DNA from 2 places in the Aeromonas aquatilis genome. Region 1 is predicted to be linked to the other one. Evidence: riboswitches for the same ligand, from Rfam matches in the RefSeq annotation. Region 1 holds a riboswitch; the other holds the start of a gene.

Evidence for each region. Region 1 has a riboswitch for cyclic di-GMP ahead of ACW5W8_RS08775 (glycosyl hydrolase family 18 protein). Riboswitches for the same ligand answer to the same signal wherever they lie in the genome.
Region 2: linked by a shared signal. The riboswitch ahead of ACW5W8_RS17645 (immunoglobulin-like domain-containing protein) and the one ahead of ACW5W8_RS08775 (glycosyl hydrolase family 18 protein) in region 1 are both predicted to bind cyclic di-GMP.

Annotation. Positions count from the first base shown of each region.
Region 1 covers NZ_JBSTYP010000017.1:62,725-68,414, forward strand. Annotated here, with positions in the region: gene ACW5W8_RS08745 (hypothetical protein) at 1-268, opposite strand, end outside; tRNA gene ACW5W8_RS08750 (tRNA-Ala) at 314-389, shown strand; tRNA gene ACW5W8_RS08755 (tRNA-Ala) at 418-493, shown strand; tRNA gene ACW5W8_RS08760 (tRNA-Ala) at 557-632, shown strand; tRNA gene ACW5W8_RS08765 (tRNA-Ala) at 681-756, shown strand; gene ACW5W8_RS08770 (ExeM/NucH family extracellular endonuclease) at 927-3,083, opposite strand; cyclic di-GMP riboswitch class I at 3,377-3,459, shown strand; gene ACW5W8_RS08775 (glycosyl hydrolase family 18 protein) at 3,576-5,690, shown strand, end outside.
Region 2 covers NZ_JBSTYP010000049.1:13,126-18,815, forward strand. Annotated here, with positions in the region: gene ACW5W8_RS17640 (YncE family protein) at 1-541, opposite strand, end outside; gene ACW5W8_RS17645 (immunoglobulin-like domain-containing protein) at 708-2,900, opposite strand; cyclic di-GMP riboswitch class I at 2,955-3,040, opposite strand; gene ACW5W8_RS17650 (hypothetical protein) at 3,063-3,296, opposite strand; gene prlC (oligopeptidase A) at 3,465-5,507, shown strand.

The DNA of each region.
Region 1 (5,690 bases):
TGCAACGCTCTTTATGGAAAGGCTTTCCCCGGTTGGGGGGAGAAGCGGTTTGCCCGCCAGCAAAAGAAGCTAGCGAGCGGGCGCGTTGCAACTGTGCAGGGGTCTGCTTCGTTGCCTCTCCTTTGCCGAGGCTTGAGCCGATTTGTGACATAAAACAGAGAGATAGCGTGCTCCTTGCTGGTAAAAACAGCGAACTGCTGCAATTTTGACTAAACGAATCAATCGCGGTTATTTTAGGGTTGACAGCAAAGCGGGTGATGCCTATCATGCGCCTCCGTTGCCGGAGATAACTTCGTCAGCGCCGAGGTGAGTTGGGGTTATAGCTCAGCTGGGAGAGCGCTTGCATGGCATGCAAGAGGTCCGCGGTTCGATCCCGCGTAGCTCCACCAAATTCTCCTCGAACAATCTGGAATCCAAGGGGTTATAGCTCAGCTGGGAGAGCGCTTGCATGGCATGCAAGAGGTCCGCGGTTCGATCCCGCGTAGCTCCACCAGGTTCCTGATTGAAATGAAGTGCCCAGGGCAGTGCGGTGTGTATCACCCAAGCCGACCTTTGTGGGGTTATAGCTCAGCTGGGAGAGCGCTTGCATGGCATGCAAGAGGTCCGCGGTTCGATCCCGCGTAGCTCCACCATTATTGAGGATGAATGGCCGCCAGAACCATTCATTCAGTGCCGAATTTGGGGTTATAGCTCAGCTGGGAGAGCGCTTGCATGGCATGCAAGAGGTCCGCGGTTCGATCCCGCGTAGCTCCACCAAATTCTTGTTAAAAGAAGCCAAAAGGCCACCGCATCGCGGTGGCCTTTTTGTTTTCTCAGGCATTTATTTTCCCCATACTTCTGTGCTTTTCATGTGTAAATCCATTACTCCAACGAAAAAGCCCGCAGGGCTCGCGGGCTTTGGTTGCACTATTCAGATGCGCCAGAGGTTAACGGCGACGTCGCCAGGCCAGCGGCAGCAGGGCCAGCAGGCCGAGTCCCAGCGCACCACCGCCTGAGGAGGTGTCCGGTTTGGTGGCATTACTCTCCAGTTTGAGGTCGACGATGATGGGATCATGATCGGAGGCGCTGAAGGGGTTGTCAGACTTGAGTAGTGCATCGGTGAATTTAGCAGCGTACTCGAACTGGTTGCTTTCGAAGGCGTTGATATGCCAGTCGGAGACACCAGCCACCTTGCTGGCCAGTGCCGAGTTGGCGAGGGCATAGTCGAGGGTACCGAGTTCGCCGTCATAGCTGTAGGAGATGGCTTTCTCCTTGTTAAACTTGACGTTGAGATCGACGAAGCCATAGTTCTTGGTCGCCTCGCGCCCCATCTGCTCGTAAGGTTGTTCACCGATAAAGGTGTGGGAGGCAGATACGATCTTCCGCTCGCTGGTGGCCGGGTTGTAGTCTGTCAGTACCCGGATCGGATCTTCCTTGGCGTAGGAGTTGAAGTCCCCCACCAGCAGCACCTGGCCCGGCAGTTTGCTGACCGCTTCACCCAGTACCTTGGCGGCGGAGACTCGGAACTCGGTGCACTTGCCCTGCAGGTCGGCCGGCTCTGTCTTGCCATCGCCATTTTCATAGCAGCCTGATCCCTTGGATTTGAGGTGGTTGACTACCACAGTCAGCGGTTCTTTGCTCTTGGCAATGGTGAAGGTCTGAACCAGCGAGTCGCGTTGACCGGCAGTCTTGGCCACGCCACCTGTGATGTAGCGCTGCTCCGGCAGCTTGATGACGCTGGCATCCCCGCTGGGGGTGATCAGGGCAGAGCGGTAGATCATCGCCACCATGATGGCGTCGCCGCCGAAGAACTTGCCATCGGTGAGGGCAGTGACCGGCAGACGGACATAGGCGTAGTGTTTGCTTGTATCCTTCTGCTGTTCGTTGAGACGGGTCACCAGATTATGGAGGGCGGAGTTGTCACCAAAGCCGTTGTTCTCCATCTCCATCAGGCCGAGCAGGTCGGCGTCCATCTCGGTAATGGCGTTGGCTATTTTGGTGCGCTGCTTCTCGAAGGCAAGCAGTGTTTTGGCACCACGGTTACAACTATCTTTGTATGTTCCTTGGCAGGTGTTATTAAGATCGCCACCAATCTCTGGCGCGCTGGTGAAGTAGTTGAGCACGTTAAAGCTTGCGATCCGCAGGTTGCTGCCTGGAGTTCGAGTGGGGGCGGTCAGCTGGCGATCATCTTGCGCAGTACGCAGCAAGTTGGCGACCCCGATAGTGACATCGTTGGGTACCATCAGGCGGAAAGCGTCCTTGTTGTAGATAACAGTCCCTTCCAGACCATCTATCTGATCACCGATACGCAGATAACCCTGATCGGCATCCAGCGCCGGGAACCAGGGCAGGGCGCCATTTTGTACTTTGAAATCAGACTCGACCGCCAGTCGGTTGTTGCCATTTTTGGCGGCCAGCGCGACCGCTTCCGGGCTGCTGGCAACATGGAGCTGGGTCGGCTTGATAAGCGGCGCCTTATGGGAGAGTTCCAGGTTAGTGCGAGAGGCCTTGTAGTCGAAGCTGAAGTTGCGGGTCAGGTGAAGATCGCTGCTGCTGTCGAGCCGTACCCGCATCCCTTCGTGGCGATTGAGGGCTTGCTTCAGGCTTTCATCGTCATTGACTTTGAGTACGCTTACCGGCACGTTTTTACCCTGCCCGAGAACCTTGAGCCGGGGCGCAGTACCATCCCATTTCAGCTTGAGCTGGGTGCCGCCCAAGAACTCCTCGACCTGGGCTTCCAGGCAGAGCTCAGCTCCCGGCTTGATGTCGGCATATTTGGTTGCGAAGTCCTTGTCGCTCAGATAGACGAAGATGCCATCCGAGGTGGCCGGGTCGCCATCGCCCACCGGGTCGGTTAGATAGAAACCCTTGGTCAGACTTTGGCCCACAGTGGTAACAACACCCTTGACGCGGAAAGAGTCTGGGCTGATAGCCCCGGTGGATGTTGAGGTAGTGGCGAGCGCGCTGGCGGAGCCTGTGCCCTGAAGGGTCGGGATGGGGGTGAGTTGAGCCGGATCGGACGGGCAGACAAATGCCGCATGGGCGCCTGAGGATGCAAGTGCCAGCCCCACGGCCAGCGACAGCAGGGTACGAGTACCTTTCATAGGTGTTCCTTTTTTATTTTTGCCAGTGATTCCATAGCCTTGGCTCGTTGACCAAGGGCGCGCATTGTCACATTTCTGGCATGTGATACCAGTGAGCCAACGCACATTAAATGAATCTGGGAAGGTGCGGGAAAGCGTTTTTATGATCCCAATAACGATATGATTTTTTTGATAATTCAATCAATTTTAACCCTGTGATCATGACGCTTTCGTGGTAGGGGATAATTTTCTTTGAGAATAAAGATTGAGGGGATCTTGTCGCCTTCCTATACTGAGTTCGTTCCTCACGGAACCCAGGTAAAGGGCAAACCGGTAGTGATATCGGGACGCAATGCTTCCGGTCTTGATCCTTGATCTAGATAGCGGGGTTTCCCTGGGTGAAGGGTGATTTTTGTGGCAGGTCCATGGCCAGTTGTCTGCGCCCATCATGCAGGTTGCGATTGTTCTTTGTCTAGGTGACCAATGCCAAGACAAAACAAGGAAGATAACAATATGCAACAGCTCTTCAGACCCAGCCGGCTTGCCATGCTGGTCGCCCTTGCGGCTGCGCCCGCCTGGGCGCAGGCGGCCTATCCCGCGTATAAAGCTGGTACCGCCTACAAGGCCGGTGACATCGTCAGCAATGCCAGCGCCCTCTACGAGTGCAAGGAATTTCCCTATTCAGGCTGGTGTGGGGCATCGCCCTATCACTATGAGCCGGGCGTGGGGGTGGTCTGGGCGGATGCCTGGAAGCTCTATAGCGGTGAAGTTCCGCCACCGGCGCTCGGCGTAGCCGTCAGCTCTCCGGCTGCCGGTGCCAGCTTCAACGAAGGTGCCAGCGTGGCGCTGGCGGTGACCCTGAGCGGCCCGGTGACGGCGCTGGTTAAAGTGGAATATCTTGTCGACGGCAAGCTGGTCGCCACGGCCAGCGCCTCGCCCTGGGGCGCCAGCTGGAGTGCTGCGGGCGTTGGCGCTCACGCTCTGAAAGCGCGAGCGCTGGATAAGGATGGCAAGATACTGAGCGAGGCGAATTCGAGCTTCAGCGTTGCTGCCGTGGTCGCACCAGAGGCGCCCAAGGCGAGCATCAGCAGCCCGGCTAATGGCGCTAAGGTGACGCTGGGTCGCAGCGTGGCGGTGAACGGCAACGTCACCGATGCCAACAACGATGTGGCCAAAGTCGAGCTGTTTGTCGATGGCAAGAAGGTAGGGGAAGACAGTGCCGCCCCCTGGCAGGTCAACTGGACGCCCGATGCCAAAGGCAGTGCCGCCCTCAAGCTGGTTGCCACCGACAAGACCAATCTGAGCGGCGAGTCGGCGGCGGTGAACGTCACTGTCGAGGAGGCCGTACTGCCGCCAGATGGTGGCAACCTCTCCTGCGATATTCGTCAGATCTATCGCCCGGATGGTTATGAGTGCATGGGGGATGATCATGCACGTCGGGTCATCGGCTACTTCACCTCCTGGCGCACCGGCAAGAACGGCCTGCCCGCCTATCTGGTGAGCGATATCCCCTGGAGCAAGATCACCCACATCAACTACGCCTTCGCGGCGGTGGACGAGCAGAGCCACACCATCAAGGTGGATGACTCGGCGACCAAGATGACCTGGGATGGCGTGCCGGGGGCCGAGATGGATCCGGAGTTCGCCTATAAGGGCCACTTCAACCTGCTGTCGAAGTTCAAGAAGCTGTATCCGGACGTGAAAACCCTGATCTCGGTGGGGGGCTGGGCGGATACGCGCGGCTTCTATACCGCTACTACCAAGGGCGACTGCTCGGTCAACACCGATGGCATCAATGCGCTTGCCAGCTCGGCAGTGAGCTTTATCCGTCAGTACGGTTTTGACGGGGTCGATATCGACTACGAATACCCCACCTCGATGAAGGATGCGGGCAACCCCAACGACTTCCCGCTCTCCAACCAGTGCCGCGGCAAGCTGTTTGCCAACTACAAGGTGATGATGCAGACCCTGCGCAGCAAGCTGGATACGGCGGGCAGCGAGGATGGTCGCAAGTACATGCTGACCATCGCCTCACCGGCCTCAGCCTATCTGCTGCGTGGGATGGAGAACTTCCAGGTCACCCAGTACCTCGATTACGTCAACCTGATGACCTATGACTTCCACGGTGCCTGGAACCACTTTGTCGGCCATAACGCGGCTCTGTTTGACAACAATGCCGACCCCGAGCTCTCCCACTGGGGCGTCTATACCCAGGCCCAGTTTGGTGGCATCGGCTACCTCAACGCGGCCTGGTCTGCCCACTACTTCCGTGGTGCGCTGGCGGCGGGCAAGATCAACGTCGGTGTGCCCTATTACACCCGTGGCTGGCAGGGGGTGAGCGGTGGCAGTCACGGTCTGGGTGGCAAGGCCGCCCTGCCGAGCCAGAGCGATTGTCAGCCGGGCACCGGTGGCAGCACCATTCCGTGCGGCAACGGGGCGGTCGGCATCGACAACATCTGGCATGATCTCGACAAGAACGGCAAGGAGATCGGCGGCGGCGCAGTGCCCATGTGGCATGCCAAGAACCTGGAGCACGCGGCCAGCCTCGGCATCACCACGCTGCCGAGTTACGGCACCGCCTGGGGTCTGGATCCCAACAATCCGGCCCACGTGATGCAGGGCAAATAT
Region 2 (5,690 bases), on a different contig from region 1:
CCAGCTGGTCGGCCGTCAGCTCCTCGCCTTTGTCCAGATATTGCAGCGAGGTGGCAAACGAGTTGACGCTGCAGGAGCTGGTCTCCATCACCACCCGGGTGCGTTCGCCATTCTGGATCTGGCCGTGGGGGAAGTACTCCAGCAGACAGCCGTTGCCGTAGTCATAGTTGCCAAAGCGTTTGTTGACCGCCACGACCCCGCCTTCGTACCAGGTCAGCTCCCACTCCTTATCGAAGAAATCAAAGACGTTACGGATGGCTGTTTCATCGAAAAAGTGGGGTTTGGGCAGATCGAACAGGATGTGGTTATCCGCTGTCAGCGGGTAGAGCAGGCCGTTGATGGCAAGGTGGCGCTTGCCATCCTTGATGATCACGTTCTGCTCGTCAGCCGCACTCTGATGCAGCGCGGCGAGGCGCGCCGTCATCTGCTCGTAGTGCTCCTGATAGGTTTGTTTGAAATAGGCTTGTTCGCGCTCATCAGCCACGACATGGGCCGACAGCAGCAAACCGAGCAGGGTGGCAAGCTTGGTGGTTCTTGGCATGGTGATTTCCTTATCTTGGTGGTTGTTGGATGTTTTTTTTGGTGGTTGGCAAGCAGGTAAAAGGGGGAGCGCTAACCCATCCGGGTCAGCGCATGACGCCCACCGAGCGTGATGTCAGTGGGCGAGATAGTGCGGGGTGGTTGGCCCCCCGAAAGGGGCCATGGGATTACAGCTTGGTCCAGGCATCGCTCCAGGCGCTGCCGGTACCCGGCGCATAGTGGCTGCTGGAGCCGCCACACCAGCCACTATAAGGCCAGGGTTTGCACTCATAGTTGCCACCGGCATTGCTGACCCGATCACCGGCCTGATAGCCGGTGTTGGGGGCATAGGCCGGGTAGTCGCCATCGCCACCGCCGCTGCTCTCTTCGGTCAGCGCAACTTGGAAGCGCTGCACCACCGGCTGCTGGCCGGCAGCCAGACCGGTGATCACAACGTCGTAGCTGCCATCGGTGACATTGCTTCCCTGCAGTACCAGGGTGCTGGTGCCGTTCACTTGGCTGCTGGTGGTACCGTGGCTGCGGCCGCTCTGCTCCAGAGTCGCGGTGATCTGCACCGGGTTGGCGGTGGTCACGTTGAAACGTATGCTGACCTGACCGTTGACTATGGTGTACTCGCTCGCCATGGCGCTGACAGTGAAGTCGCTGCTGCCGATCACTGGCGGCTTCTCGCCACCATCGCAGTCGCTGTCGCCCTGTACGCGCCAGACGCCCCAGTCACCCGTGGTGCCCGGCTCTTCGTTCTGGGTCCACCAGCCTGCCAGCCAGTTCTTGCCGTTGTGGCTGACGATGTCGCCGCCCACGTAGGTCTTTTTGGCATCCCAGCTGTTTTCACAGACGGCGCCCTGCTCCCTGACGGTCACGTTGCGCTGCTGGGTTACCTGCTGACCGGCGCTGTCGCTCACCTGATAGGTGAGGGTGTAGCGGCCGACCTTGCTGCTATCGACGCTGCCGCTGACCTTAATCTCGCGGGTCAGATCGCCATCTTCTTCATCGTGGGCGTTGACTCCGGCCATCGGATCGAAAGGGGTGCCCAGCTCCAGCGTGGTGTCGGTGACGCCGCTGAATACCGGCTTCATGCTGTAGACCTCGATGGTGCGTACCTGCTCGGTAACGTTGTTGTCGCGATCGCTCACCTTGTAGATGAGGGGGTAGAGTCCGATGCGTTGGGTATCGACATTTCCATCCACCAGGATCTGGTCTGTCAGATCACCATCTTCCTTGTCGCTGGCGCTGACCCCGGCCTGCGGATCAAAGGCGGTGCCCTGCTTGATGCGGGTATCGCTCAGGCCGCTAAACACCGGCTTGCCGTTCTCGTCCGGCGGAGTGATCTCCTGATCGTGGATGAAGGGGCCGTAGCTCTTGATGAAGGATTCGTTGTAGGACTGACCGGCGGCGTTGCGGCCCATGTCCCAGTTGATGGACCAGGTCATCACGCCGCGCAGTGGTTGCCCCTCACTCTTCAGGCGGTTGAAGGCGTTGTAGAGCTTCTGCGGATCCTGCACATAGCCGGTGGCGGCGGCGTCGATGTTGGTCGGAATGCCGAACACCAGCTTGTCATGGGGGATCTTGTAGAAGCCGCGGGTTCCGTTGCTCAGTGAATCCGCCATGTAGTAGATGAACTCTTCTTTCAGGGCATCGTTATTCTGGGCAATCCAGCCGATGCCATCGATGTAGATACCGTCGCCACCCTGGTTGTAGAACTGGGGGTTGATCCAGTCGTAGTACCCTTCCAGATTGCGGATATAGGGGATGTAGGCGCCAGTCTGGGTCAGATAGGGGAACTCCGGCGCCATGGTGATGAGGAAGTTTTTCCCCTGGGCGCGGTAGTGATCCTTGACCAGACGCAGGGCCGCCGGGATCACGGTCTGGTTGTCGGCGGCAGTGATGGCGGCCTGTTCCAGATCGATATCCAGCCCGTCGAAGCCATAGGTCTCCACCAGACGGATGATCTCGTCGGCAAAGGCCTGTTCCTGACCTTTGCGCAGCTCGATGTGTGCATCGGCACCGCCCAGCGCCAGCAGCACGGCACGGCCCTGACGGTTCAGCTCGGCGATCTGCTCGATAAACTGGCTTTCGCTCATGCCGATAGCCGGGTCGAGTTTGAAGGTGGGGATGGGATCGCTGCCATAGACCTTCATGAAGGAGACATCGACCACGTTGTATTGCGGGTTGACCTGATCGAGCTTGACGCAGGGGGCGATACCGCCCTTGTAGCCCGAACCGTCACACCAGTTGTGCCAGTAGCCGACCACAACGCCGGACTGGGGGTTGACCATCGCCTGACCAGCACTGGCGGCATATGCCATGGGGGCGCCCATGCCGAGCAGACAGCCCAGCAGGGATAACTTCAATTTGTTCATCTTGATATCTCCATACAGTACAAACGGAGCGTACAGCTATGGCCGAACGCTCCCGGGGGCAGCCCCGCTGTCATAGGTGTTTTCCCTTAGACCGGTGGCTTTGCGTCGCGCCCTTTCGGGTCACTTTGCCTTTTTCACCCGATTTCTGTGCAGCACAGAGAATCAAGTGACCTGAGTAACAGGCTGCTTATGATACGCACTTAAAAATAAATTAATCAACGTATGTGTATGATTTGTTTTGGTTATTAACTTGTTAATTGGTTGTTTTCCAAGCATGGAAAGGGCCGGTGATAGGCCGCTGTCACCTACTCTTTTGTCGATTGGATTTGGTCTGCTCCCTTGTGGTTCGAGAGTTGAAAAAGCCGCAAAAAGAGCAAAAAAGTACCGATTATTCATGCTGTTGCCGTCCAGTATCTGGCAGAGAGGTGTTTGAGCTCACAAAGAGGGGAAAACAGTGCCGAGAGGTGGATTCCCGCTTGATTATTGCGTGGCTTGGCCACATGTTAGAAAGCCATACAGAGCTGCTAAAGCGGTCTGTTCAAGACCAAACAAGAGGTAACCGGGATGAATAACCCTTTGCTGACAATGGATTCGCTGCCCCCTTTCAGCCAGATCAAGTCGGAGCAGGTTCAGCCTGCCGTGATTCAGGCGATTGTTGACTGCAAGCAGAAGATCAGCGATGTGCTGGCCCAGCGTGATCCCCATACCTGGGACAGCCTGATTGCCCCGCTGGAAGAGGTAAATGACCGTCTGTCACGGATCTGGTCACCGGTCAGCCACCTCAACTCCGTACTCAACAGCGAAGCGCTGCGCGAGGCCCATGACGCCTGCCTGCCGCTGCTCTCTGAATTCCAGACCTATGTCGGTCAGCATGAAGGGCTCTATCAGGCCTATCTGGCCCTCTTCCAGAGCGATGATTTCCCGCTGCTGAGCGGCGCCCAGCGCAAGGAGATCCAGAATACCCTGCGTGACTTCCGCCTCTCCGGCATCGGTCTGCCTGCCGAGGCGCAGCAGCGCTACGGTGAAATTCAGGCCCGCCTCTCCGAGCTGGCCTCCCGTTTCAGCAACAACGTGCTGGATGCCACCCAGGGCTGGCACAAGCTGGTGGTCGATGAAGCCGAACTGGCCGGTCTGCCCGACAGCGTGCGTGCCGCTGCCCGTCAGATGGCTGAACTTAAAGGCAAAGAGGGGTGGCTGTTCACTCTTGATATCCCCTCTTATCTGCCGGTGATGATGTATGCCGACAACCGCGAGCTGCGGGCCGAGATGTACGAAGCCTTTACCACTCGCGCCTCCGATCAGGGCCCCAATGCGGGCAAGTGGGACAACTCCGCCATCATGAGCGAGCTGCTCACCCTGCGCCGCGAACTGGCCCAGCTGCTGGGCTTTGCCAACTATGCCGAGCTCTCCCTGGCCACCAAGATGGCGGACAAGACCGAACAGGTGGTGAGCTTCCTCACCGATCTGGCGGCCAAATCCCTGCCACAAGGCAAGGCCGAGCTGGAGGAGATCCGCGCCTTCGCCGCCGAGCAGCATGGTCAGAGCGAGCTGGCAGCCTGGGATCTCGCCTACTACGCCGAGAAGCTCAAGCAGCACAAGTTCTCCATCTCCGATGAGCAGCTGCGCCCCTACTTCCCCGCCAGCAAGGTGGTGAAGGGGCTGTTCGAAGTGGTGAAGCGGGTGTTCGGCATGAAGGTGCGCGAGCGTCTCGGTATCGACACCTGGCACCCGGACGTGCGCTTCTACGACATCTTCGATGCCGACGAAGAGCTGCGCGGCAGCTTCTACCTCGACCTCTACGCCCGCGAGCACAAGCAGGGCGGGGCCTGGATGGATGTCTGTCTGGGTCGTCGCTACCGTCAGGATGGTTCACTGCAAAAGCCGGTGGCCTACCTGACCTGCAACTTCAACGGCCCGGTGGATGGCAAGCCTGCACTGTTCACCCACAACGAAGTGGTCACCCTGTTCCACGAGTTCGGCCACGGCATTCACCACATGCTGACCCGCATCGACGTGGCCGGTGTCGCCGGTATCAACGGCGTGGCCTGGGATGCGGTGGAGCTGCCGAGCCAGTTCCTCGAGAATTGGTGCTGGGAGTCCGAGGCGCTGGCCTTTATCTCCGGCCATTACGAGACCGGCGAGCCGCTGTCTGCCGATCTGCTGGAGAAGATGCTGACGGCTCGCAACTTCCAGGCGGCGATGCAGATGCTGCGCCAGCTGGAGTTCGCCCTGTTCGACTTCCGTCTCCATCAGGAGTTTGACCCGGCCAATCCTGCGCAGCTTCCGGCGCTGCTGGACGAGGTGCGCAGTCAGGTGGCGGTCATGACCCCGCCTGCGTTTAACCGTTTCCAGCACAGCTTCTCCCATATCTTCGCGGGCGGCTATGCGGCGGGCTACTACAGCTACAAATGGGCGGAAGTGCTCTCTGCCGATGCCTTCTCCCGTTTCGAGGAGGAGGGGATCTTCAACCCGGCGACCGGCCAATCCTTCCTGAAGAATATTCTGGAAAAGGGCGGTTCCAGGGAGCCGATGGAGCTGTTCCGTGCCTTCCGTGGTCGCGAGCCCAAGGTGGATGCCCTGCTCAGACACAGCGGGATTGCCGCCTGAGGCTGAGGGCCCTGGACCGCACTGAGCTTCAAGTAGATACTTTTTTGCGGCATAGTGGGATCAAACCGTGATTTTTACGACAAAAAGGGACCTTTTGGTCCCTTTTTTCAAGGCTTTTTAATATCTTGCTGATTGCATATTTGCACTGCCCACGGCTCTTCAGTAGAGTCGTGTTCTAACCTT